Regions from separate parts of the Enterobacter sp. PL_is514 genome, predicted to be linked through region 3. Evidence: riboswitches for the same ligand, from Rfam matches in the RefSeq annotation. Region 3 holds a riboswitch; each other region holds the start of a gene.

Region 1 (7,678 bases), on a different contig from region 3:
ATGCTGATAAAGCCAGGTTACATCAGTCAGTTTTAACATCACGCCCCGGAAGTTTCTCGATAACGGTAAATAAGGCAAAGCACAGCAGCAGCAGTAACAGCGCGGTGACCGCGCCGTCCTGACTGCGGTAAGAGCCGATTTGCTGATAGAGCCAGTAGGGCAGCGTGCGGAAATCGTCATTGCCGAACAGCGCCACGACCCCAAAGTCTCCAATAGAGAGCACGCAGGCAAACGCCAGCGCCTGTGCCAGCGGACGTTTTAGCGCGCGCAGTTCGACCACCTTCAGCCGCTGCCAGCCCTGCATGCCCAGCGACTGGCACAGCAAACTGTAGCGGCTGTTGACGTCGCGCATCGGGTTTTCCAGCACCTTGAGCGCATAAGGGATGGCCATTAAGGCGTTGGTAAAGATCACGATGCCGTCGGCGCTTTCCGGCAGGCCGATGGTGCTGTTGAACAGCAAAAAGAAGCCCGTCGCCAGCACGATCCCCGGCATCGCCAGAATCAGCATGCCCGTCAGCTCCAGCATTTGTCCGGCTTTTTGCGCCTGGCGGGCGTAAAGCTCACGGCTGCTCCACAGCAGCATCATGGTCAGGATGACGCACAGTAATCCGGCAGCCAGCGCGATACGCAGCGAGGTCCAGGTGGCTTGCCAGAGGACGGGCTGTTGCAGGACAGACAGGAGATTGAGGTTCAGTCCGTCAACGATAACGGCCAGCAGCGGCGGCAACAGAAGCAGGAGTGCCAGCCCGATCAGGATAAAATCGCTGACGCGGCTGTGCAGGCTGTCCTGCGGATCGCGCCAGCCGGTTATTTGGTGACTGCCTGCAGGAATGGCTTTACTCAGCCGCTGGCTCAACAGGACCAGGGCAAGGCAGCATGTCATCTGGACTATCGCCAGCAGCGCGGCGCGACCGGGATCGTAGTCGTAACTCAGCGCCTGGTAAATCGCCAGCTCAATGGTGGTGGCCTGCGGCCCGCCGCCGAGCGACAGCACGGTGGCAAAGCTGGCAAAGCAGAGCATGAAGATTAATGCCGCCACGGGCGGGATCTGGCGGCGCAGCCACGGCCATTCGACAAAGCGGAAGAACGACGCGCCGCGCATGCCGAGCTGGGCGGCAACCTGACGCTGTTCGCCGGGAATGTTCTCCAGCGCCTGCAAGAAGAGGCGCGTTGCCATCGGCATATTGAAAAAGACGTGCGCGAGCAGAATGCCCTTCAGCCCGTAGGGGGAGAAGGTCCACTCCAGCCCTGAAAGCGCAAAGAGCGAGGCCAGCCAGCCCTGGCGACCGTAAACGCTCAAAATGCCGAATACCGCCACCAGCACGGGCAGGATCAGCGTCATGGCGCACAGGCGCAGCAGGGCCTGCCTGCCGGGGAAACGCCGCCGATACAGGGCGCGCGCCAGAAAAATGGCCGGGATCACCGACAGCAGGGCAGAAAGAAACGCCTGCCAGAAGGAGAACTGGATCACGTGCCAGAGGTAACTGTCGTGCCAGAGGGCGAGCAGATCGCTCTCTGGCGCGTTGAACCACAGTGCAAGAAAAGCCCCCAGGCTGACCGCCACCATCAGCAGGGCGGCGAGCAGACCGGGGATTAACCAGCCGGGAATCAACGGCTGACGGCGCGTTGCCATTCACTTACCCATGCGGCACGCTGCGCGGCGACCTGCTGCGGCGTAAACTCCAGCGAGGTTGTTGGTTTGGTCAGCTGCTCAAAACCTGCTGGCAGCGCAACGCCAGTGACCGGATACATCCAGTTGCCTGCGGGAATCGCATTCTGGAATGCCGGTGAAACCATAAATTTCAGGAACTTCTCGGCCAGCTCCGGCTGTTTGCTGGCGGCGGTACGCGCGGCCACTTCCACCTGCAGGTAGTGCCCTTCAGCGAAATTAGCCGCAGCGTAGTTGTCTTTCTTCTCGGCGATAATGTGGTATGCCGGGGAGGTGGTGTAGCTCAGCACCAGGTCGCTTTCGCCTTTCAGGAACAGGCCATAGGCTTCGCTCCAGCCTTTGGTCACGGTGACGGTTTTGGCGGCCAGCTTCTGCCACGCTTCCGGTGCTTTATCCCCGTAGACCTTTTGCATCCACAGCAGCAGGCCCAGCCCCGGCGTGCTGGTACGCGGATCTTCATAAATCACGCGCCATTTCTGGTCACTTTCCACCAGTTCTTTCAGGCTCTTCGGCGGGTTTTTCAGCTTATTTTTGTCATAAACAAAAGCAAAGTAGCCGTAATCGAACGGCACAAAGGTGTCGTTCTTCCAGCCGCCAGGCACGTTAACGGCATCGGCCGCGACGCCGCTTTTGGCAAACAGTTTGGTTTGCGAGGCGGCGTCCAGCAGGTTGTTATCCAGCCCGAGCACCACGTCGGCCTTGCTGTTTTTCCCTTCCATGCGCAGGCGATTGAGCAGCGAAACGCCATCTTCCAGCGCGACGAACTTCAGCTCGCAGTTGCAGTCGGCTTCAAAGGCTTTTTTGACTACCGGGCCAGGGCCCCAGTCGGCAGAGAAGGAGTCATAGGTGTAGACCGTCAGGACGGGCTTCGCAAAAGCAGGCAGCGCAAACAGCGCCAGCAGGGGGAGAACTTTTTTTAACACTTTGCACCTCAAAGTTGAGTGGCAAAGGATTTTGAGCGACAGCCTCAAATCCCTTCGCCGGCGTTATCCGGATCAGGTTCGACGGGTATTATCTCAGCGCACATCAGTGATGCAGCACCCCGTTGAGAACGGCGCTATTGTAATGATTTGGTGAATATTACGAAAGCGTTATGGCTCCGGCGGTGCAAACCAGGCGGATTTAAAATCAAACCAGCCCAGGGTATTCATCCGCAGGCCGCGCATGCTGCGCTGGCCCTGGATCATCAGCCAGTGGTGGATCAACGGGACGATGGTCTGTTCGGCCAGTAGCTGCTGGCACCACACGGCAAGATTCATCTCGCCCGCGCGCCACTGGGCGGCATCCTGCTGCCAGTCACGGTCGATGCAGTGCTGGATCAGCGGGACTTCATACAGGTGCGAGAAGAGCGAGAAATCGAGCGGCAGGGTGAAGTTGGCGCTGTTAAGCCAGATATCACTGGTGATATCCCCCTGGTGCCATTCGTCATAGTCAACTTCCCTGACCTCCAGCGTTACTCCTTCGGCTGCCAGTAGTCGGGTCATGATCCTCGCGATAAAACGATGCTCCACGTGCTCGCGGTAGTAGGTCAAGGTGATGGACTCCAGCCCTGCGGGCTTGTCGCAGTGCGACGGGCGGGCGTGGTGCCAGCGCGGAAGCAGGCCGTACGCCGGGAACCAGTATGTCTGGTACTGCGCTTCCGCATGGTAGATCAGATTGGCAGGGGACAACACGTGGCTGATCCACTTGCGGACGGCCTGGTTTGCCCCGCGGTGGGTGCGGCGATCAAAGAGGAGATAGTAGCATCCCTCCTCCAGGCGACTCTCCACGGCTTTTTCTCCCGTGGTGGGGCCTTCAAGCGTCAGCCCGCAGCTCAGGTCTTCATTGAGATCCGGCAATACCCACACGTTGACTTCGTCGATCAGCGCCCGATAGCCAAAGTAGTCATCGAACGCGCGGATTTTCAGCTGGTTGCTGTTATTGCGGGACACGGAGTAGGGCCCGGTGCCAATCGGCAGGCTGGCAAAATTGTTCATCGATTCCCACTCGCCGGGCAAAATCATCGACGGCACGTAGCCCAGCAGCCAGGGAAGCCACTTATCCTGCTGCGACAGCTCGATGTCCAGCGTCCAGGCCGTGGGGGAGTGGATACGCGAAATATGCGAGTAGAGCGGCAGCCTTCGGACGCGTTCCAGAGAGGCGATGACGTCGTGCATCTCCAGCTCGCGACCATGGTGAAAGTGAATGCCGGGGCGTAAAAAGAAGCGCCAGTGAAGCGGAGAAAGTTGCTGCCAGTGGTGCGCGATATCCGCTTCCAGTTCCCCGTTTTCCTCATTTATCCGCGTCAGACCGCTGAAAATTTGCCGGGCCATATGGGTTTCTGAGCGACGTAAGGCCGTGCCGGGCAGCAGATTTTTCATTGGGCGATAGTAGAGCACCCGCAGGATGTGTCGTCCCTGACGAAAACTGCGTCCGAGATGGGAAACCAGCATCTGGCGCACGGCGGTTTTGTCGCCCACCAGCTGGACCAGCTGATCGATGCGGTCCTGCTCGAGCAGGTCTTCCGCGCGCTGCTGCTGTAGCGCCAGCCCGGTATAGAGAAAGGTCAACCGCGAACGTTTGCCGCGTCCTGCTTCTGCTTCCCAGCTTAACCATCCCTGCTGCTGCATGGTGTTGAGCAGCGTACGCATATGACGGCGGGAACAGCTAAGCAGGTCAGCCAGCTCGTTGAGCGTGGTCTCCTGCGATTGCCCCTCGCAGCACTGCCAGAGGCGGATAAACTGTTGTTGCAGACGACCGGAAGGCATAAAAGGGGAACTCCTGACAAAAAACCAGCAATTTATTTATCCCTATATTAGGCCAATAATTCTCCTCGATGAAGTGAGGAGGTAAATTATGAAGAGGTCTACCGCACGTCAGTTTTATCAGCAGTACTTTTCAGCGACAAAAGGATCGTCCTGGCTGGCCCGCCAGTGTGCAGAGCAACGGCTGAAAACGTTAGAAGAATTGATGCAGTGGGACGTTACAACACCGACCTCTTCCCGCTAACTCGCCTCGATCATGTGTGACTGAGTATTGGTGCTTATCACCCGCCAGCAAAATGTTTTTGCTGGCTTTTTTCGTTTATTCTTTCACCCGATTTTGATTCGCTTTCACAAGGACTTGCGCATGCTGTGGTTGATGACGATGGGGCGACGCCTGAACGGCGTGTATGCCGCTTTTATGCTGGTGGCCTTTATGATGGGCGTGGCGGGGGCGCTGCAGGCGCCGACGCTGAGCCTGTTTCTCAGCCGCGAGGTGGGGGCACAGCCGTTTTGGGTCGGCCTGTTTTATACCGTTAACGCCATTGCCGGGATCCTGGTCAGCCTCGCGCTGGCGAAACGATCGGACAGCCAGGGCGATCGCCGCAGGCTGATCCTCTTTTGCTGCACCATGGCGGTGGGCAACGCGCTGCTCTTCGCCTTTAACCGTCATTATCTGACGCTCATTACCTGCGGCGTGCTGCTGGCGTCACTGGCGAACACCGCCATGCCGCAGCTGTTCGCGCTGGCCCGTGAATATGCGGATAACTCGGCGCGGGAAGTGGTGATGTTCAGCTCGGTGATGCGTGCCCAGCTCTCGCTGGCGTGGGTCATTGGCCCGCCGCTGGCCTTCATGCTGGCGTTGAACTACGGCTTTACCACCATGTTCTCCATCGCCGCCGGGATTTTTGTCATCAGCCTGGCATTGATTGCCTTCGCGCTGCCGTCCGTGGCGCGCGTTGAACAGGCAACGGATAAACCTGTCACCGAGGTGAGCGGCTGGCAGGATAAAAACGTTCGCATGCTGTTTATTGCCTCCACGCTGATGTGGACCTGCAACACGATGTACATTATCGATATGCCGCTGTGGATCAGCAGCGATCTGGGTTTACCGGACAAACTCGCGGGGATCTTAATGGGAACCGCTGCCGGGCTGGAGATTCCGGCGATGATTCTGGCGGGTTACTACGTTAAGCGCTTTGGAAAGCGTCGGATGATGATCGTTGCCGTGGCGGCCGGGGTGCTGTTCTACGCGGGGCTGATCCTTTTCCATTCGCGTGAAGCGTTGCTGGCGCTGCAGCTGTTTAACGCCGTGTTTATCGGGATTGTTGCCGGGATCGGCATGCTCTGGTTTCAGGATCTCATGCCCGGTCGTGCCGGCTCGGCGACCACGCTTTTTACCAACAGTATTTCAACCGGGGTGATTCTGGCAGGCGTGATTCAGGGGGCGCTGGCGCAAAGCTATGGGCATGCGTCTGTCTACTGGATGATTGCGGCGCTTTCTGTCGTGACGCTTCTGCTGACCTGCCGCGTAAAAGACGTGTGATCGGATGAATGAAACGGAGCCCGGGAACGCCGGGCTCTGCGAACCGTATTATTCTGAACACTGATACTTACGCTGCGCGCGTAGCGTCAGGTACATATGAACGAGGCCCATGAAACCGTGTGCCCAGAAATATGTCTCAACAAAGACCGTCAGAAATTTATGCAAATTTAAGGCGGATTCTGTGACGGACGAAACGGGTCCGAGCGTGGCGTTCAGCACGAACCAGGCCGCGCCACAGAGTGCAACGCCCAGCAGCGCCAGCACGCCCAAACCTTGCACCGTTGCCGCCATACCGCCGGCATGCGCGTCAGGAAGCTGGCGCTGCGTGAGGGTGCGAATATCGTCAACGATTCCGCGAAAATCCAGCGCCAGCCAGGCGAAGTAATATTTAAATCCGCGCTGGGTTAACATCCATGCCATCATGGCAATGCCACAAAAAATTAAACCAAACCCGGAAATAATATGCATCCAGGTGACAATTCCGTTCAGCCCGGAGTCGTGGAGGGCTTCACTTTCGGTGAAATTAGAATTGATGATCTGGACCAGCACCAGTACGGCCACAAGAATGTGCAGTACGCGAAGAAAGGGTGTTTCTTTATGGGGGAGCGTATTGCGTAGCGTTGGGTTCATCGCTTTTTACCTCAATAATGAGAGAGCTGATGCGATGCAGTGTGACGCAGATTAATTAACGAAACCTTAACGGTGGGTTGCGTCACACTGTATTTATGCGTTCCGATTAGCGAGCAGGATCAATATGCGTCATCACATTCAGCACATTGAATTTTTGCATCACGTTGTTTCTGGCATTGACGGCAATCTGATGCCCTTCTTTTACGCTTAATTCGCCGTTAACTTCCAGATGGACATCGACAAGGGCTAAATCGCCCATCTTGCGGGTTTTTAAATCATGGAGTCCGGTGACACCCTCGGTGGAGAGAAGACAGTTTTTGATATCATGCTCCAGCTCGGGTTCAAGCGAACGGTCCATCAGGTCGTGCAGGGCATCGGCAGAGAATTTGTAACCCATATGGGCGATAAATATCCCAACAATCAGGGCCGCAATCAGGTCCATCGCGTGAAAACCCACTAAATTCCCGGCAATACCGATGGCGACAACCACTGACGAGGCTGCGTCAGAGCGGGCATGCCAGGCATTGGCTATCAGCAGCGAGGACTGAATACGTTTTCCCGCGGCATACATGTATCTGAACAGGCTTTCCTTCACCACCAGCGCCAGTATCGCCACCCACAGAGCGGCCCCTTTCACCAGCTGATGCGTCTCGGGGTGAAGCAGTTTATTCCCTGCGGACCAGAGCATCCCGATTCCCACAAGCAGCAGAATAGCGCCAATAATGAGCTTTGCACCGTTTTCGAAACGCAGATGACCGTAATGATGATCGATATCAGAGGCTTTCTGACTCTTTTTATTTGCAATCAGAACGACAAAGTCAGAGGATAAATCGGAAAGAGAATGAATCCCATCAGCAATTAATCCCTGTGAGCCTGAGAATATTCCTGCAACTATCTGAAAGCCGGTGAGTAAACTATTTGTTATCACGCTCACTATTGTGCATTTTTGTATTTCATGAGAACGGAGATGAGACTCATTGCTATTTTTCTTTTTCATGATAATTTCCGCTGCCAGCTGATTGAACGATTATTCTGCGCAGGGAACATTAAATTGACATTAAATATAACGTCATTATTGGCTGGGTTTGCGAA
Region 2 (7,678 bases), on a different contig from region 3:
CCTGCTGGGTTACCGCCTGGGCGGCGTGATGATGGAAAAAATGTTCGCATACAAAGAGCCGGTGAATGGGCTGACCTTCAACTGGGCCGGAATGTGGGCGTTTGGTGCAATCATGATTGCCGTGATTGCCGTGCTGTTTATGCTGTTTTTCCGCGAATCGGATAAAGAGATCACCGCAATTGAGGTGGTTGATGGCGATGCCGCGCTGACACAAGGGGAAGTTAAATGAAACAAGAACGTGTTCTCGGGGCCCTTTACGGGCAGGCGTTAGGGGATGCGATGGGCATGCCGTCGGAGCTGTGGCCGAGAAAGCGCGTCAAGGCCCACTTTGGCTGGATCGACCGCTTTTTACCCGGCCCGGCAGAGAATAATGCGGCCTGCTATTTCAAACAGGCAGAGTTCACCGACGATACCTCAATGGCACTGTGCCTGGCGGACGCGATCGTCGAGTGCGACGGGGAGATTAACCCGGACGTTATCGGCAAGCATATTCTGCGCTGGGCGCTCGACTTCGACGCGTTCAATAAGAACGTGCTCGGCCCGACCTCCAAAATCGCGCTTAACGCGATTCGCGACGGGAAACCGGTTAGCGAACTGGAAAACAACGGCGTGACCAACGGGGCGGCGATGCGCGCCTCCCCGCTGGGCTGCCTGCTTCCGGCCACGCGTCTGGAACACTTTGTTGAGCAGGTGGCGCAGGCCTCCAGCCCGACCCATAAATCCGATCTCGCCATTGCCGGCGCGGTGGTGATTGCCTGGGCTATTTCGCGCGCCGTCGACGGCGAAAGCTGGCAGAACATCGTCGATGCCCTGCCGGGTATTGCCCGATATGCGCAGGAGGCGAAAACCACCACCTTCAGCGCGTCGCTGGCGGCGCGTATTGAGCTGGCGCTTAAGACCGTGCGGGAAGCCAACGGGATTGAGTCCGCCAGCGAGCAGGTGTACCAGCTCGTGGGGGCCGGAACCAGCACCATTGAGTCCGTTCCGGCAGCTATTGCGATGGTCGAACTGGCGGGAACCGACCCGAACCGCTGCGCCATTTTATGCGCCAATCTGGGCGGCGATACCGACACCATTGGCGCGATGGCGACGGCCATCTGCGGTGCGCTCCACGGCGTGCAGGCGATTGACCCGGCGCTCAAAGCTGAACTCGACGCCGTCAACCGGCTCGATTTCGGCCACTATTGCGAGAAACTGCTGCACTTCAGGGAGCAAAGGGAGGGCGTATGAATGCATTTGCCCAACGTCTCGACAATCTGCACGCCACGCGCCCGGTGACGGTGCTGGGCGCAGCGGTGATTGACGTCATCGCCGACGCCTACGCCCTACCCTGGCGCGGGTGCGATATCGAGCTCAAACAGCAGGGGGTGAATATCGGCGGCTGCGCGCTGAACATTGCCATCGCCCTGAAACGGCTCGGCATTACGGCGCAAAACGCCCTGCCCGTCGGCCATGGCGTGTGGGCGGACATCATTCGCAACGCCATGGCGAAGCAGGATCTGCACAGCGCCATCGAGGCCGAAACCGGCGATAACGGCTGGTGCCTCGCGCTGGTGGAGCCAGACGGTGAGCGCACCTTTATGTCCTTTAGCGGCGTGGAGAACCAGTGGCAGCAGCGCTGGCTTGATGTGCTTAATATCCCGTCGAACAGCCTGGTCTATTTGTCCGGCTATCAGCTGGCATCGCCCAGCGGCGAGCTGCTGACACGCTGGCTGGAGAGGTTGCCGGACGTGACGGCCTTTATCGATTTCGGTCCCCGCATCGCGGATATTCCCGACGCGCTGATGGCGCGAATTATGGCCTGCAGGCCGATTGTGTCGCTTAATCGTCAGGAAGCGGAGATCGCAGCCGAGCGACTGGGTGTTGCGGCTGAAGATCTGGGTGCGGAGTGGCCGCTGCGTTTCGGTGCTGCGCTGATTGTGCGGCATGATAAAGACGGCGCCACGTGGTATGACGGTAAGACCTCGGGCGTTGTTCCGGCGTTCCCGGCGACGGTTGTGGACACCATTGGCGCTGGCGACAGCCACGCGGGCGGCACGCTTGCCGGGCTGGCGGCGGGATGGTTACTGGCAGATGCCGTTCTGCTGGGGAATGCCGTGGCGTCCTGGGTAGTCAGCCACCGAGGCGGAGACTGCGCCCCGACTCGCGACGAATTACTCCTCGCACACAAAGACGTATAGATCGCTGCGACAGTAGCTGATGCTGTACTCAATCGGCCGGTGCTGCTGGTCAAGCGCGACCTGCTTGATCACCAGCACCGGTATTTTTTCGTCCATCTTAATGTGCGCCTGAAACTCGCTGTCCGGCATGCGGGCGCTCACCCTTGAGCGGGTGCGCTGCGGGAAGATATTCTGGCTGCGGAAGTAGTCGTAGAGCGAAATGCCAATCGCATCCGGGTCGGGAATTAACCCGACCGGGACCCAGGACTCTTCAATGGACACCGCATCGTCATCCACATAGCGAATGCGCTTGAGCAAAAAGACCTCGCTGTCCGGGGAGATCGACAGGTGGTCCGCCACCTCTTCCGGGCACTTCACCACCCGCTTGTTGACCCATAGCGTATTGGGCTTTTGACCGCGAAGCACCACCTGCTGGGAAAAGCCGCGCGCCTCTTTAAGCGAATATTCAAAGATGTTGTTGATTTGCGTGCCATAGCCACGGGAACGCGTCACCACGCCCTCTTCCTCCAGCGCCTGCATCGCTTTTCGCACGGTAATGCGCGACACCCCGGTTAACTGGCTCAGATCGCGCTCGCCGGGCAAAATATTCCCGTGCTCCAGCACCCCGCTGCGCACCGCATTTTTTACCGTTTCGGCAAACTTCAGGTACAGCGGCGTGTTATCGGGCGCGGCGATCCGTTCATTCAGTTGAGCGATTAACCGGGTATGCGCTTGTTCCATCTCTGTTTTCTCAGGCGTGATGTATTCTGCCAGTATACTGGCTTACCACCATGCATGAAAATGGTGTACCGGCCCAATACCGTGACCGACTTCCAGAGTATCGGCTTTTGCCAGCGCCGCCGAGAGCCAGGCTTTCGCTTCGCGCACCGTTTCGGCCCAGCCTTCATGCCGGGGACGCAGCGCCGCCAGCGCGGCCGAGAGCGTACAGCCCGTGCCGTGGGTATTTTTGGTCTGCACGCGCGGCGCGGTAAAGCGCACTTCGCCGTCGCGGGTGAAAAGCCAGTCCGGGCTTTCCGCGTCATCCAGATGCCCGCCCTTCATCAGCACCGCACCGCAGCCCATTGCCAGCAGCGCGTTCCCCTGCGCTTTCATCTCGCGTTCCGTTTGCGCATGCGATGTGCCTAACAGCGCGGCGGCTTCTGGCAGATTGGGCGTAATGAGCGCCACATGCGGCAGCAGCTTTTTACGCAGGGTTTCCACGGCAGAGGCGGAGAGCAGCGGGTCACCGCTTTTTGCCAGCATGACGGTATCCAGCACTACGTTTTGCACCGCATAACGCTTAAGCCGCTCAGCCACAGCTTCAACAATGTCCGTCTCGGCCAGCATGCCGATTTTAGTGGTATCAATGCGCACGTCGCTGAATACCGAATCCAGCTGTGAGGCAACAAAATCCGGCTCAATACGGTAGACCGACTGCACACCGCGCGTGTTTTGCGCCACCAGCGCGGTAATGACCGAGCAGCCGTACGCACCAAGGGCAGAGAAGGTTTTCAGGTCAGCCTGGATGCCCGCGCCGCCGCTGGGATCGGTGCCGGCAATGGTCAGGGCATTAATCCGCTTCATGCTTGCTCCTCCAGCGTGTAGAGCGCGTCGAGGAACGCGCTGGCAAAACTGCCCGGGCCACGCGACTGCGCAACGGCCACCGTTCCAGCCCGCTTCATCCATCCGCAGGCAGCAGCGATATTATCCAGCCGGTCGCCCGGCAGCGAGCAGCTCGCCGCGACGACGGCGGAGAGAGCGCACCCGGTGCCGACCACGCGTGTCATCAGCGGGTCACCGCCGGTTACCGTTCGGGTGCGTTGTCCGTCAGTGATGTAATCCACCTCACCGGTGACGACCACAACGGCATTGGTCTGGCGGGCCAGCGCCTGAGCAGCGGGCACCGCGCTGGCGGCGGTATCGGTCGTATCGACGCCGCGCCCGCCTGCGCTCATTCCGGCAAGAGCAAGGATTTCTGAGGCATTGCCGCGAATGGCAGCCGGTTTAAGGGCGAGAATTTGATGGCAAAAACGGGTACGGAACGCGATCGCGCCAACGGCAACCGGGTCCAGCGTCCAGGGTTTGCCTGCCGCCACCGCGCTTTCTATTGCCCGACGCATCGACTGGGCGCGCGGCGCGGTCAGCGTGCCAACGTTAACCAGCAGCGCATCGGCTATCGCGGCAAACTGTTCGGCCTCCTCGGCCTCAATCACCATCGCCGGAGATGCGCCAAGCGCCAACAAAACGTTGGCCGTAAAGGTCTGTACGACATCGTTGGTCATACAATGGGTCAGCGGAGAACGGGTACGGAAGTGATGTAAAACGTGTAAATCGAGCAGGTCAGGCTGCATGGGTTCGCTCCTGCCTTGCGTGAAGAAGCGATGACCGGGAAGGCATCTGACTTCCCTACGCTGGCATTATCCAGATCAGGTGTTGCGGGTATTTCTCAGCCCATCAGTGATGGGGCACCCCGAGTCATGAAGATTAAATCTCTATACTTTTTTCCAGATTAGGGGAAGTTGCTCGCTGACGCAAGCGTGCCCTTGCGGTTGTCGCTTCTTCATTGGGATGTCCTCATGTGACTTATTAAGGCACTCCTAACATCGCGGCGTATTCATCAACTGGGAGGAGGTCATATTGTCGTCAGAATTCTGCAAGAGTTTTTAGGCTCTATATTAATGAATATTACAAAACAGCCATATTTAGTGCCGATTATTATCAAATGATTAACATTTCATTTATCACTAAAAATCTGGCTTGAGTATAAGAATTTTTAATCCCTTCAATGTGACTTTTAGAAGACAGAAAACCTTATTTCACTCGAAACACAAAGTGTTCATTAAGTCATACACTTAATTTAGACATTTGCATCTATTTCAATAGTTTAAACACTGAGTCATAGTTAACAATTCAAACTATAAGGCAATGTATATATTGAAGAAAGTCTTCTTACACCACCCCTGGACACTGTTGCATTTAGTGCTTTACGTGATCCAGATCAACATTGACTTATGTGCAATCCTGGATAGTTAATTCATCTTATAAAAAAAGAATTGCGCGAGAATTAACCTAATTTAGTACAGACTAATAGCAGGGTTAATCTCCATATCAGTTAGAAAGCTAAGCGTTTGCAAAAGCTTTTGACAATGAATTTAATCCTTATTTATTAGTGAGATATAAAATGAAACGTTCTATTCTGGCTGTTTTCGTGTTTGGTGCTGTATTCGCTGGTTCTATCAATGCTTCTCACGCTGTAGATTTTGCAAGTGATAACTCCGGCTCTACTCAATGGGCGCAAGGTGCGCAAAATAACATTGATACGCTTAATCTTGATGTTGACGATCTCAAGCAAGCTAACCGCCTTCAAGATGATGCAATTCAGACACAACATGATTTCAACAATACGCAGCAAGGCGAAATCATGCAAAACCGATCAGACATTAGCGGTTTGCAAGGTCAAGTTAATGGCTTGAATGTTCAATTAACACAATCTGTAGTAGATGAATCAAGCGCCCGTAGTTCTGCTGATGCTGCTTTAGGCGCTCAAATCCAGACAAATAGCAATGCTATTACAGCTATCCAGACTCAAGCCGCAAGCGGTGCATTTAATGGTAAAGATGGGGTAGATGGTAAAGATGGTGCTACAGGGGCGCAAGGCTTACAGGGTGTGCAAGGTGTAGCAGGTGCTAACGGTGCTGATGGTAAAGATGGGCGCGATGGTGTTGATGGTAAGAATGGCGTTGATGGGAAAGATGGTAGCAATGGTAAAGATGGTGTTACCACCACCATTAACAAAGTGCAAGTAGACACGGCTACACAAACTAAAGTAGCTGCTAACTCTGCAGCTATCGCTTCCACCTCTAGCCAGGCTGCTAGCGTAGCTCAAGATCTGCAAGCTGCAAAGCAGACTATGCAAGCTATGAATAACAATACTAACCAGCAATTTAAATCATTGCGCGATGAAGTAGATAATAATAAGAAGCAAGCTAACGCTGGTATCTCTGGAGCTATGGCTATGGCTGGCTTGCCTCAAGTGCAAACTAATCAGCGTGTAATGTTCTCTGCTGGTGGTGCTACTTACAACGGTGAAAGCGCTTTAGCGGTTGGTGGCTCAGTTAACTTTAATTCTCACGTTATCGCTAAAGTGAGTTTCTCTGATGATACCGCTAATAACATGGGTGCTTCTGTTGGTGTAGGTATCGGTTTTTAAGTAAACGATAAAGCCCCCAAGTGAACTCAATATACATATACCCCATAAAGGGGTTTCGACAAGCATAACCGCCGATTTTTGTATTGTTGATGTTTATAAATTCTTTACAGGTGATGCAAGTTATGGTTTATCGTTAGCCTGACAAACTAAGTATTTAACAGTTTTAAAACGGCCTCGTTTGTTTATCAAATATGAGATCAAACCAACAATACAGAAGTGCTAGTATATACCATGATGCATTGATACTTTTTTATAGTGAAGGCGTTTAATTTCCTGAGAAAGAACAATCAGAATGGTTCCTTAGGGTGAAATAGTGATGATAGCCATGATTAAACTAATTATATGCTCTGCTTTAGTATCGTTAGCTTTAGTAGCTACTGGCGTATTTATAGGTATTACTTACAGCCGTACCATATTAAACATAGCTTATAGCTGTGATAACAGCTAGACAGACGTTACTACGGGTTATGCAAGTTTCTGTCTACGGAGTGTATTTATATAGATTTTTGTTCCTTCAGATGTTTTTCTTAAACAGGAGACAGGGATAGATCTATCACTTTGACGGCGCATTGCTAATACAATGCTGCTTATATTATTTTTTGTTGTTGTGATATACGAAAGGCAGAATTTAGGATTATGAAAAAAATGTTATTAGCTGTTCTGGTTATTGCATCTCTTCCTGCTCATGCTATTAATGCGCACTATCGGGAGCAATTAGAGCGTTCTGGATGTACTCAAGTAACTGATGGTCATGGTTGTGATATTCACAAAACCAAAGCACAAAACAAGAAAGCAATTTCGAGCCAACGAGATCGGATAGCTTTTGAAGCTGATGCTTACAGTGTGGTCGATAAACCTATCTCTGATGCTGCTGAAACCCTCCTTTCGAAAGGCTGGAAGCCTAATAACGGTGTGTGGAAGAAACAAGGCTACACTCTCAAACTGAAATTGAAAGGTGAGAGCATTGTTGATTTTGTTTTAACTCATTGAGGTTAAGATGACGCCTTACATCTGCCCTATTTTTGGTACAGTGCATTAATCTAAAACAAGCCACTTTCATTAGGGGTTATACAGCAAAGTCAATTACAAATAGCTTGATGCAAGCCGTGTAGTTACACGGTTAAGATAAAGTGTAAGTGAGATCCGTGTTGTCAGTCTTTAGTGTATTGCTAAAGCCGCCCTTAACAGATGGGCGTTTTTTTCAATTATTCTTGAGGATTATATGATGGTTGATGCAAATGAAGCAGTAAAAGAAGGGTTCGCTAAAATAAATCAGGCGACTGCGGTCGCCTTTTTTATTTGCCGGTCT
Region 3 (7,678 bases):
GTCCTGGGATCGAAGGTTTTACTCTTCTCCGTGGGGAGCACTTCCGGTGCGCGGAGGTAATGCCCCTGCGTGTCCGCCAGCGAGATGGAGGAGACGGTCGGCATCAGGTTCTGCAAATGCATCATCATCTGCAGCCCCTGCGTCGGGTTGACGTTGAGCGTCTCGTTTAGCCTGTCGTCGCGCGCAAAGTACATCGCGGAACGCCCCAGGATATAGTCGTTTTCACGCAGGATAGATTCGGTGTAGTTCACCGCCAGGTTGTGCGTGAAATTGCTATTGATCTTATGATAATCCTCAAGAAAATCCTTTCGTTGCGAAAGCGTCACCGCGATCGCGATCACCGCAAAACTGCAGAGGATCCCCGCGAAGCTGAGCATGATTGGCCGGGTAAAAGAGAGCTTTTTGCTGTGAAGTGCCATGAGCTGTACATCGTTCCTGATGGTGAATACTGTTCGTCTGCCGATATCCTCTCAGCATAGTCGCTGTCCTGCGGTTAGCGGTGAATTATACGGCACACGATTTCTGACGGGATGATTTATCTTAAGAACCATTAAGAAAATACTTATTCACCTGGCTGGGGCCGTTTGTGCAATGAACCAGAGGCAGGGCGAAACGAGGAAGAAGCTTTTCGCCCTGGTCAGCATCCGTTGCTGACCGTGTGACAATAAAAAACCGGACGATCGCTGACAATCCTCCGGTTTTGCCTTTTCGTCGCGCCTCGACAATTTTTTATGATGTTGCAGTGCGTTTCAACGTCACTGCGAGGCTCTTCCCAGCCAGCTGTCCCAGTCTTTCCAGACAGGCTGAAGACCCTGCGCCGTCAGAGCGGCGGCGACCGCTTCCGGACGTCGTCCGTCATGCGGCGCAAACTGCTCGAGCTCCGGATGATCGTCGGCGTAGCCGCCAGGCTGTGTTTTGGAAAACGCGCTGACGTTGTTAATCGCAAGCGGGATAACGCGATCGCGAAACGCCGGGGACTCACGCGTTGAGAGCGATAATTCCACTTCCGGAGCGAGCAGGCGAAACGCGCAGATGGTTTGCACCAGCTGGCGTTCATCCATCAGCGAAGCCGGTTCAATCCCGCCCGCGCAGGGCCTCAGACGCGGGAAGGAGATGGAATAACGGCTCTGCCAGTAGCGCTGCTGAAGCCACAGCAAATGTTCCGCCACCATGTAACAATCCACCCGCCAGCTGTCGGAGAGCCCGATCAGCGCACCCAGACCGATTTTGTCGATGCCGGCGCGACCCAGCCTGTCCGGCGTTTCCAGCCGGAAAAAGAAATCCTGTTTCTTACCCTTCAGGTGGTGCCGGGCGTACGTCGCCTCGTGGTAGGTTTCCTGGTAGACCATGACCCCGTCCAGCCCGAGGGTTTTGAGCTCCGCGTACTCCTCCTGCGCCAGGGGCTGAACTTCCATCTGCAACGACGCAAACTGACGACGAATGGCGGGAAGGTGCTGACGGAAATAGTCCATTCCCACTTTCCCCTGATGCTCGCCCGTGACCAGCAGAAGATGTTCAAAGCCCATTTCACGAATAGCCGCACACTCACGGGCAATCTCACCTTCATCGAGCGTTTTACGTTTGATGCGGTTGCTCATGGAGAAACCGCAATAGGTGCAGTCATTGGCGCACAGGTTTGAGAGATAGAGCGGCACGTAGAAACTCACCGTGTTGCCAAAACGCTGGCGGGTGAGCCGCTGTGCTCGCTGGGCCATCGGTTCGAGGTACGCACTGGCCGCCGGGGAGAGCAGGGCCATCAGATCCTCGCGGGTCAGATGGCGGGCATTCAGCGCACGCTCCACGTCAGCCGCCGTCTTGCTGTTGATGCGCAGGGCAATGTCGTCCCAGTTAAGCTGCCGCCAGCGCTCGGTAAACGTGCTCATGAGATCGCCTCCAGAAAACCGGTCAGCGGGCTGGTGGCCTGCGCCTGGAAACTGCGCGAGCCGGGGCCGGACTCCCTTGCCAGCAACCCAGCCTCTACGGCCATGCGGAACGCACGCGCCATCATGACCGGATCGTCGGCAACCGCGATGGCCGTATTCACCAGCACCGCGTCGGCGCCCATCTCCAGCGCCTGTGCGGCATGGCTGGGCACGCCAATGCCCGCATCAACCACCACCGGCACGGTAGCCTGCTCAATAATGATTTCCAGCATCGCACGGGTCTCCAGCCCCTGGTTGGAGCCAATGGGGGCGCCCAGCGGCATGACGGCGGCGCAGCCGACCTCTTCCAGCCGTTTGCACAGGACAGGGTCGGCTCCGCAGTAAGGCAGGACGGTAAACCCTTGCAGCACCAGCTTTTCAGCCGCTTTCAGCGTTTCGATAGGGTCGGGCAGCAGCCAGCGGGCGTCAGGATGAATTTCCAGCTTCAGCCAGCGGGTGCCGAGCGCCTCGCGGGCCAGCTGCGCGGCGAAAATCGCCTCTTCGGCCGTTTTGGCACCGGAGGTGTTGGGCAGCAGCGTGACGCCTGCCTCCAGTAAAGGAGCCAGAATGGCATCGCTGTGATGACGCAGATCCACGCGCTTGAGCGCCAGCGTCACCAGCTGGCTGCCGCTTTCGCGAATGGCATCCACCATCAGCTGCGGCGAGGCGAATTTTCCGGTTCCGGTAAACAGATGTGAATCAAAGACTTTATCGGCAATACGTAACATCTCAGCCCCCTGCGATAACCTGAAACAGCAGGATCTGGTCGCCGTCATTGACCTGCTGATGTTCCCACTGCTCGCGCGGCAGGATCTGTTGATTGAGCGCCAGCGCCGTTCCCGGTTTGAGCTGACGCAGCTTGTCGAGCAGTACCGCAACGGTGAGCCCGTCTTCGCATCTCATCGGCTCATCGTTAAACAGAATGCGCATCGCGGCCTCCACATACCGGGCAGCGGCTGGCGCGGCGTAACGCCAGCTGGCGCCAGCCGGCTGAGCGGGCATCAAACAGCCGCAGCGTATTGCGTTCCGTCTCCATGCCGCTGAGCAGCTTGATGGCTTCCAGCGCCTGCATGGTGCCCATTACGCCGACCACCGGACCCAGAATGCCCGCCGTCCGGCAGTTGCGCGCTGGCTCGGCATCATCCGGCCACAGACAGCGATAGCAGCCCTGCGTCCACGGTGGCGTCAGAACCATCATCTGCCCGCCGAACCCCACCGCGCTGGCGGTGATAAGCGGCGTATGATTTGCCACGCAGGCGGCGTTAATCGCCTGGCGCGTCGCCATGTTGTCGGTACAGTCCAGCACCACGTCGGCAAGGGCGACTTCACGGTGCAGGCTTTCACCGCTAAGACGCTCCTGTAAGGCAATCAGCTCGATATCCGGGTTAAGCTGGTTCAGCCGCTGCCGGGTGATTTTTGCTTTCGGCTGGTTGATATCCTCGGTGGTAAAGAGGATTTGTCGCTGTAGGTTGCTGAGGTGAACCTCGTCGTCGTCGGCCAGCACCAGCGTACCGATACCTGCACCTGCCAGATAAAGCGCGGCGGGCGCGCCTAATCCGCCCAGACCGACAATCAGCACCCGGCTGGCGAGCAGCTTTTGCTGCCCGTCGATGGCGATATCCTCCAGCAGGATCTGACGGCTGTAGCGCATAAAATCACGATCGTTCATCGTCAGCTCCTGCCAGCTGTAACAGCTGTTCGGTGGCGGACTGCCAGTCTGCAGCCTGGGTGATGGCGCTGACGACGGCGATGCTGCCGACGCCGGTCTCCAGCACCGCCGGGGCGCGTTCAAGGCTGATTCCGCCGATGGCGACGGTGGGGTAATCGGCAAGGCGTTTAACGTGACTCGCCAGCTGCGTCAGACCCTGCGGTGCGGAGGGCATCTGCTTGGTTTGCGTCGGGAAGACGTGGCCCAGCGCGATGTAAGAGGGACGGGCCGCCAGGGCCACGTCGATCTCCATGTCATCGTGCGTTGACACGCCAAGACGCAGCCCGGCTTCACGGATAGCGCTCAGATCCGTTGTTTCGAGGTCTTCCTGACCCAGATGCACGCCGTACGCCCGGTGCTTAACGGCCAGCCGCCAGTAATCGTTGATAAACAGGCGGGCGTTATACCGACGCCCCAGCGCGATGGCGGCAACCACATCGGCTTCCACCTCGTCATCGCGCTTATCCTTGATGCGCAGCTGGAGGGTGCGAACGCCTGCCTCCAGCAGTCGCTCTATCCACGCCACGCTGTCCACCACCGGATAGAGCCCTAAACGGTAGGGGACGGGTGGGAAATCGGGCTGGTACATTACGCCTCCTCTTTTTTGAGGTAGATTTCGCCGCCTTTGGCGCGGAAGGTTTCAGACATGTCCGCCATGCCCACTTCAATGGTTTGCGCGGCGGCGTAGTCACGCACTTCCTGGCTGATTTTCATCGAGCAGAATTTTGGCCCGCACATAGAGCAGAAGTGCGCGACTTTGCCTGATTCCTGCGGCAGGGTCTCGTCGTGATAGGCGCGAGCGGTGAACGGATCCAGCGCCAGGTTGAACTGGTCTTCCCAGCGGAATTCAAAGCGCGCCTTCGACATGGCGTTATCGCGGATTTGCGCCCCCGGGTGGCCTTTGGCCAGATCCGCCGCGTGGGCGGCAATTTTGTAGGTAATCAGCCCCTGCTTCACGTCCTCTTTGTTTGGCAGGCCGAGGTGCTCTTTCGGCGTCACGTAGCAGAGCATGGCGCAGCCGAACCAGCCGATCATCGCCGCGCCAATGCCTGACGTGAAGTGGTCGTAACCCGGCGCAATATCGGTGGTCAACGGTCCCAGGGTATAGAACGGGGCCTCATGGCAGTGCTCCAGCTCTTCGGTCATGTTGCGGCGGATCATCTGCATCGGCACATGTCCCGGACCCTCAATCATTACCTGCACGTCATACTCCCAGGCGATTTTAGTCAGCTCGCCCAGCGTGTGCAGCTCGGCAAACTGCGCTTCGTCGTTGGCGTCGCGGATGGAGCCCGGACGCAGGCCGTCGCCCAGCGACAGGGAGACGTCATAGGCGGCGCAGATTTCGCAGATCTCGCGGAAGTGTTCGTAGAGGAAGTTTTCCTGGTGATGGGAGAGGCACCACTTCGCCATGATGGAACCGCCGCGCGAGACGATGCCGGTCAGACGCTTCGCCGTCATCGGCACGTAGCGCAGCAGCACGCCCGCGTGAATGGTGAAGTAGTCCACGCCCTGCTCGGCCTGCTCCAGCAGCGTGTCGCGGAACGCTTCCCAGGTCAGGTCTTCGGCAATGCCGTTGACCTTCTCCAGCGCCTGATAAATCGGGACGGTGCCAATCGGTACCGGGCTGTTACGCAGGATCCATTCGCGGGTTTCGTGAATATAGCGGCCGGTGGAGAGATCCATTACCGTGTCCGCGCCCCAGCGCGTGGACCAGACCAGCTTTTCCACCTCTTCTTCGATGGAGGAGGTGACGGCCGAGTTACCGATGTTCGCGTTGACCTTCACCAGGAAGTTGCGGCCGATAATCATCGGCTCGGATTCCGGGTGGTTGATGTTGGCGGGGATAATCGCGCGCCCGGCGGCTACTTCGTCACGCACAAACTCCGGCGTGATGTTCTCCGGCAGGCGAGCGCCAAAGCCTTCACCCGGATGCTGATAGCGCAGCACTTCGCTACGGATGCGCTCGCGACCCATGTTTTCGCGGATGGCGATGAATTCCATTTCCGGCGTGACGATGCCCTGGCGCGCGTAGTGCAGCTGGGTCACGCATTTGCCCGCTTTAGCGCGTTTTGGCGTCAGCAGGCCGGTAAAGCGCAGCTCGTCCAGACCGTCGTCGGCGAGGCGCTCTTTGGTGTATGCAGAGCTGCGCACGCTCAGTTCCTCGCAGTCGTTGCGCGCATTAATCCACGGCTGGCGCAGCTTAGCCAGACCCTGCTGGACGTTGATGGCAACATCAGGGTCGCCGTACGGACCGGAGGTGTCATACACCGGCACGGCTTCGTTGTCTTCATACTGCGGGTTATCTTTGCTGCCGCCAATAAGCGTCGGGCTGAGCTGGATTTCGCGCATCGGGACGCGGATATCGGCCTGCGAGCCGGAAATGTAGATGCGTTTCGAGTTCGGGAAAGCGGTGCCTTCCAGGGTGTCGATGAAGTGTTGGGCCTGTGCGCGCTGTTCGCGGCGGGTCAGTTTTGCAGTAGACATAGCTCATTCCAAAAGTGAAGGACATGGCTTGTCAGACGACGGATGAAGCAAGAGAGGATCGCCCTCAGGCGATACAACAGCAGTGTGACTCTTGTTCCCTTCGCAGGTATTAGCCTGATCAGGTTCCGCGGATCCCGAATTAACGGTCTCAGCCCGCGCTTTCAGGCGCTGGGCACTCCGACAAGAAAAATCCCCCTCGTGAGAGGGGCGAATGGTTGTAAATTACTCGTTAACGGTGAAGAACTCAAGCAGGGCGCGCGACGTTCTCTTCGTTACTGATGTTCAAATCATTGTCCAGCACGAGGGCGATCAGCTTATCTTCCAGTGTGAATCGTTCTTCCAGCGCTTCACCGAGGTCGGATAGCGCCCGCTGGAACTCAAGATAGTTATCGTGATCGATGGCGTTCTCGAGCGCGGAATCATAGTAATCCATGATCTGCTGGGTGTTGGCTTCCAGCAGCGGATAGAGCTTGCTGGCTGCTAAATACGGTGTTGTCCCTTCCATTTCGCGGATAATGCGTTCATAAATATTGAAATGGCCGTCGGACAGATAGTCGACCAGGCCCTGACAAAAATCATCCAGCGCTTTTTCATTCAGTCGCATAAACGATTCTTTGCCAGGCTTAATGCCGACCAGATTGTAATAAGCCACGAGTAGATGCTTGCGCACATGTAGCCAGCGATCCACCAGTTTGTTACTTCCTCTAACGCGCTCAGTCAGGCTTTCCAGCTGGTTTAACATGGTCGACTCCGCAAAATGTAGGATTGAATCTGCTTATCCAGAATGTAACCACAATGCTAACAACATGTCAGTGAAGCGAAGGTAGTGCAATAGATATGGATCGTATTATTGAAAAATCAGATCTTGGTTGGTGGATCGTCAGTCACGAACAAAAATTATGGCTTCCTGCCGGGGAAATCCCCTATGGCGCAGCTGAGGCGTTCGATCTTGTTGGTCAGCCAGCGCTACAAATCGGCGAGTGGCAGGGTGAGCCCGTGTGGTTGATCCAACAGCCCCGCCGCCAGGATATGGGATCTGTGCGCCAGGTGCTGGATCAGGACGTGGGGCTGTTCCAGCTGGCGGGGCGCGGCGTGCAGCTGGCCGAGTTTTATCGCTCGCACAAATACTGTGGCTACTGCGGCCATACCATGCGTCCGAGCAAAACCGAATGGGCGATGCTCTGCAACCACTGCCGCGAACGCTACTATCCGCAGATTGCGCCGTGCATTATCGTCGCTATCCGCCGGGAGGATTCCATCCTGCTGGCGCAGCATACTCGTCATCGCAACGGCGTTCATACCGTGCTGGCCGGCTTCGTCGAGGTGGGCGAAACGCTGGAGCAGGCGGTGGCGCGCGAGGTGATGGAGGAGAGCGGGATCAAAGTGAAGAACCTGCGCTACGTCACCTCCCAGCCGTGGCCGTTCCCGCAGTCGCTGATGACGGCCTTTATGGCCGAATATGACAGCGGCGAGATCGTTATCGATCAGAAAGAGCTGCTGGATGCGAACTGGTATCGCTACGACGATTTACCGCTGTTACCTCCGCCGGGCACCGTGGCACGTC

What was found. Region 3 has a riboswitch for thiamine pyrophosphate ahead of thiC (phosphomethylpyrimidine synthase ThiC). Riboswitches for the same ligand answer to the same signal wherever they lie in the genome.
Region 1: it holds a riboswitch for thiamine pyrophosphate, as region 3 does, so the genes downstream of both, thiB (thiamine ABC transporter substrate binding subunit) here and thiC (phosphomethylpyrimidine synthase ThiC) in region 3, are expected to answer to the same signal.
Region 2: it holds a riboswitch for thiamine pyrophosphate, as region 3 does, so the genes downstream of both, thiM (hydroxyethylthiazole kinase) here and thiC (phosphomethylpyrimidine synthase ThiC) in region 3, are expected to answer to the same signal.

What each region holds. Positions count from the first base shown of each region.
Region 1 is NZ_JBVPGN010000033.1:148,767-156,444, reverse strand. It holds gene thiQ (thiamine ABC transporter ATP-binding protein ThiQ) at 1-39, opposite strand, end outside; gene thiP (thiamine/thiamine pyrophosphate ABC transporter permease ThiP) at 23-1,633, opposite strand; gene thiB (thiamine ABC transporter substrate binding subunit) at 1,609-2,592, opposite strand; TPP riboswitch at 2,624-2,724, opposite strand; gene sgrR (HTH-type transcriptional regulator SgrR) at 2,761-4,416, opposite strand; gene sgrT (glucose uptake inhibitor SgrT) at 4,505-4,657, shown strand; gene AC0TNG_RS13745 (sugar efflux transporter) at 4,778-5,956, shown strand; gene AC0TNG_RS13740 (cytochrome b/b6 domain-containing protein) at 6,005-6,586, opposite strand; gene AC0TNG_RS13735 (cation diffusion facilitator family transporter) at 6,693-7,583, opposite strand.
Region 2 is NZ_JBVPGN010000028.1:99,865-107,542, reverse strand. It holds gene AC0TNG_RS06775 (nucleoside permease) at 1-229, shown strand, start outside; gene AC0TNG_RS06770 (ADP-ribosylglycohydrolase family protein) at 226-1,230, shown strand; gene AC0TNG_RS06765 (PfkB family carbohydrate kinase) at 1,227-2,180, shown strand; gene AC0TNG_RS06760 (GntR family transcriptional regulator) at 2,154-2,900, opposite strand; gene thiD (bifunctional hydroxymethylpyrimidine kinase/phosphomethylpyrimidine kinase) at 2,943-3,743, opposite strand; gene thiM (hydroxyethylthiazole kinase) at 3,740-4,510, opposite strand; TPP riboswitch at 4,546-4,642, opposite strand; gene AC0TNG_RS06745 (YadA C-terminal domain-containing protein) at 5,341-6,369, shown strand; partial or broken gene AC0TNG_RS06740 (hypothetical protein) at 7,006-7,164, shown strand.
Region 3 is NZ_JBVPGN010000020.1:6,971-14,648, reverse strand. It holds gene AC0TNG_RS00420 (sensor domain-containing diguanylate cyclase) at 1-419, opposite strand, end outside; gene thiH (2-iminoacetate synthase ThiH) at 756-1,883, opposite strand; gene thiG (thiazole synthase) at 1,880-2,650, opposite strand; gene thiS (sulfur carrier protein ThiS) at 2,652-2,852, opposite strand; gene AC0TNG_RS00400 (HesA/MoeB/ThiF family protein) at 2,836-3,591, opposite strand; gene thiE (thiamine phosphate synthase) at 3,578-4,219, opposite strand; gene thiC (phosphomethylpyrimidine synthase ThiC) at 4,219-6,114, opposite strand; TPP riboswitch at 6,193-6,304, opposite strand; gene AC0TNG_RS00385 (Rsd/AlgQ family anti-sigma factor) at 6,359-6,856, opposite strand; gene nudC (NAD(+) diphosphatase) at 6,952-7,678, shown strand, end outside.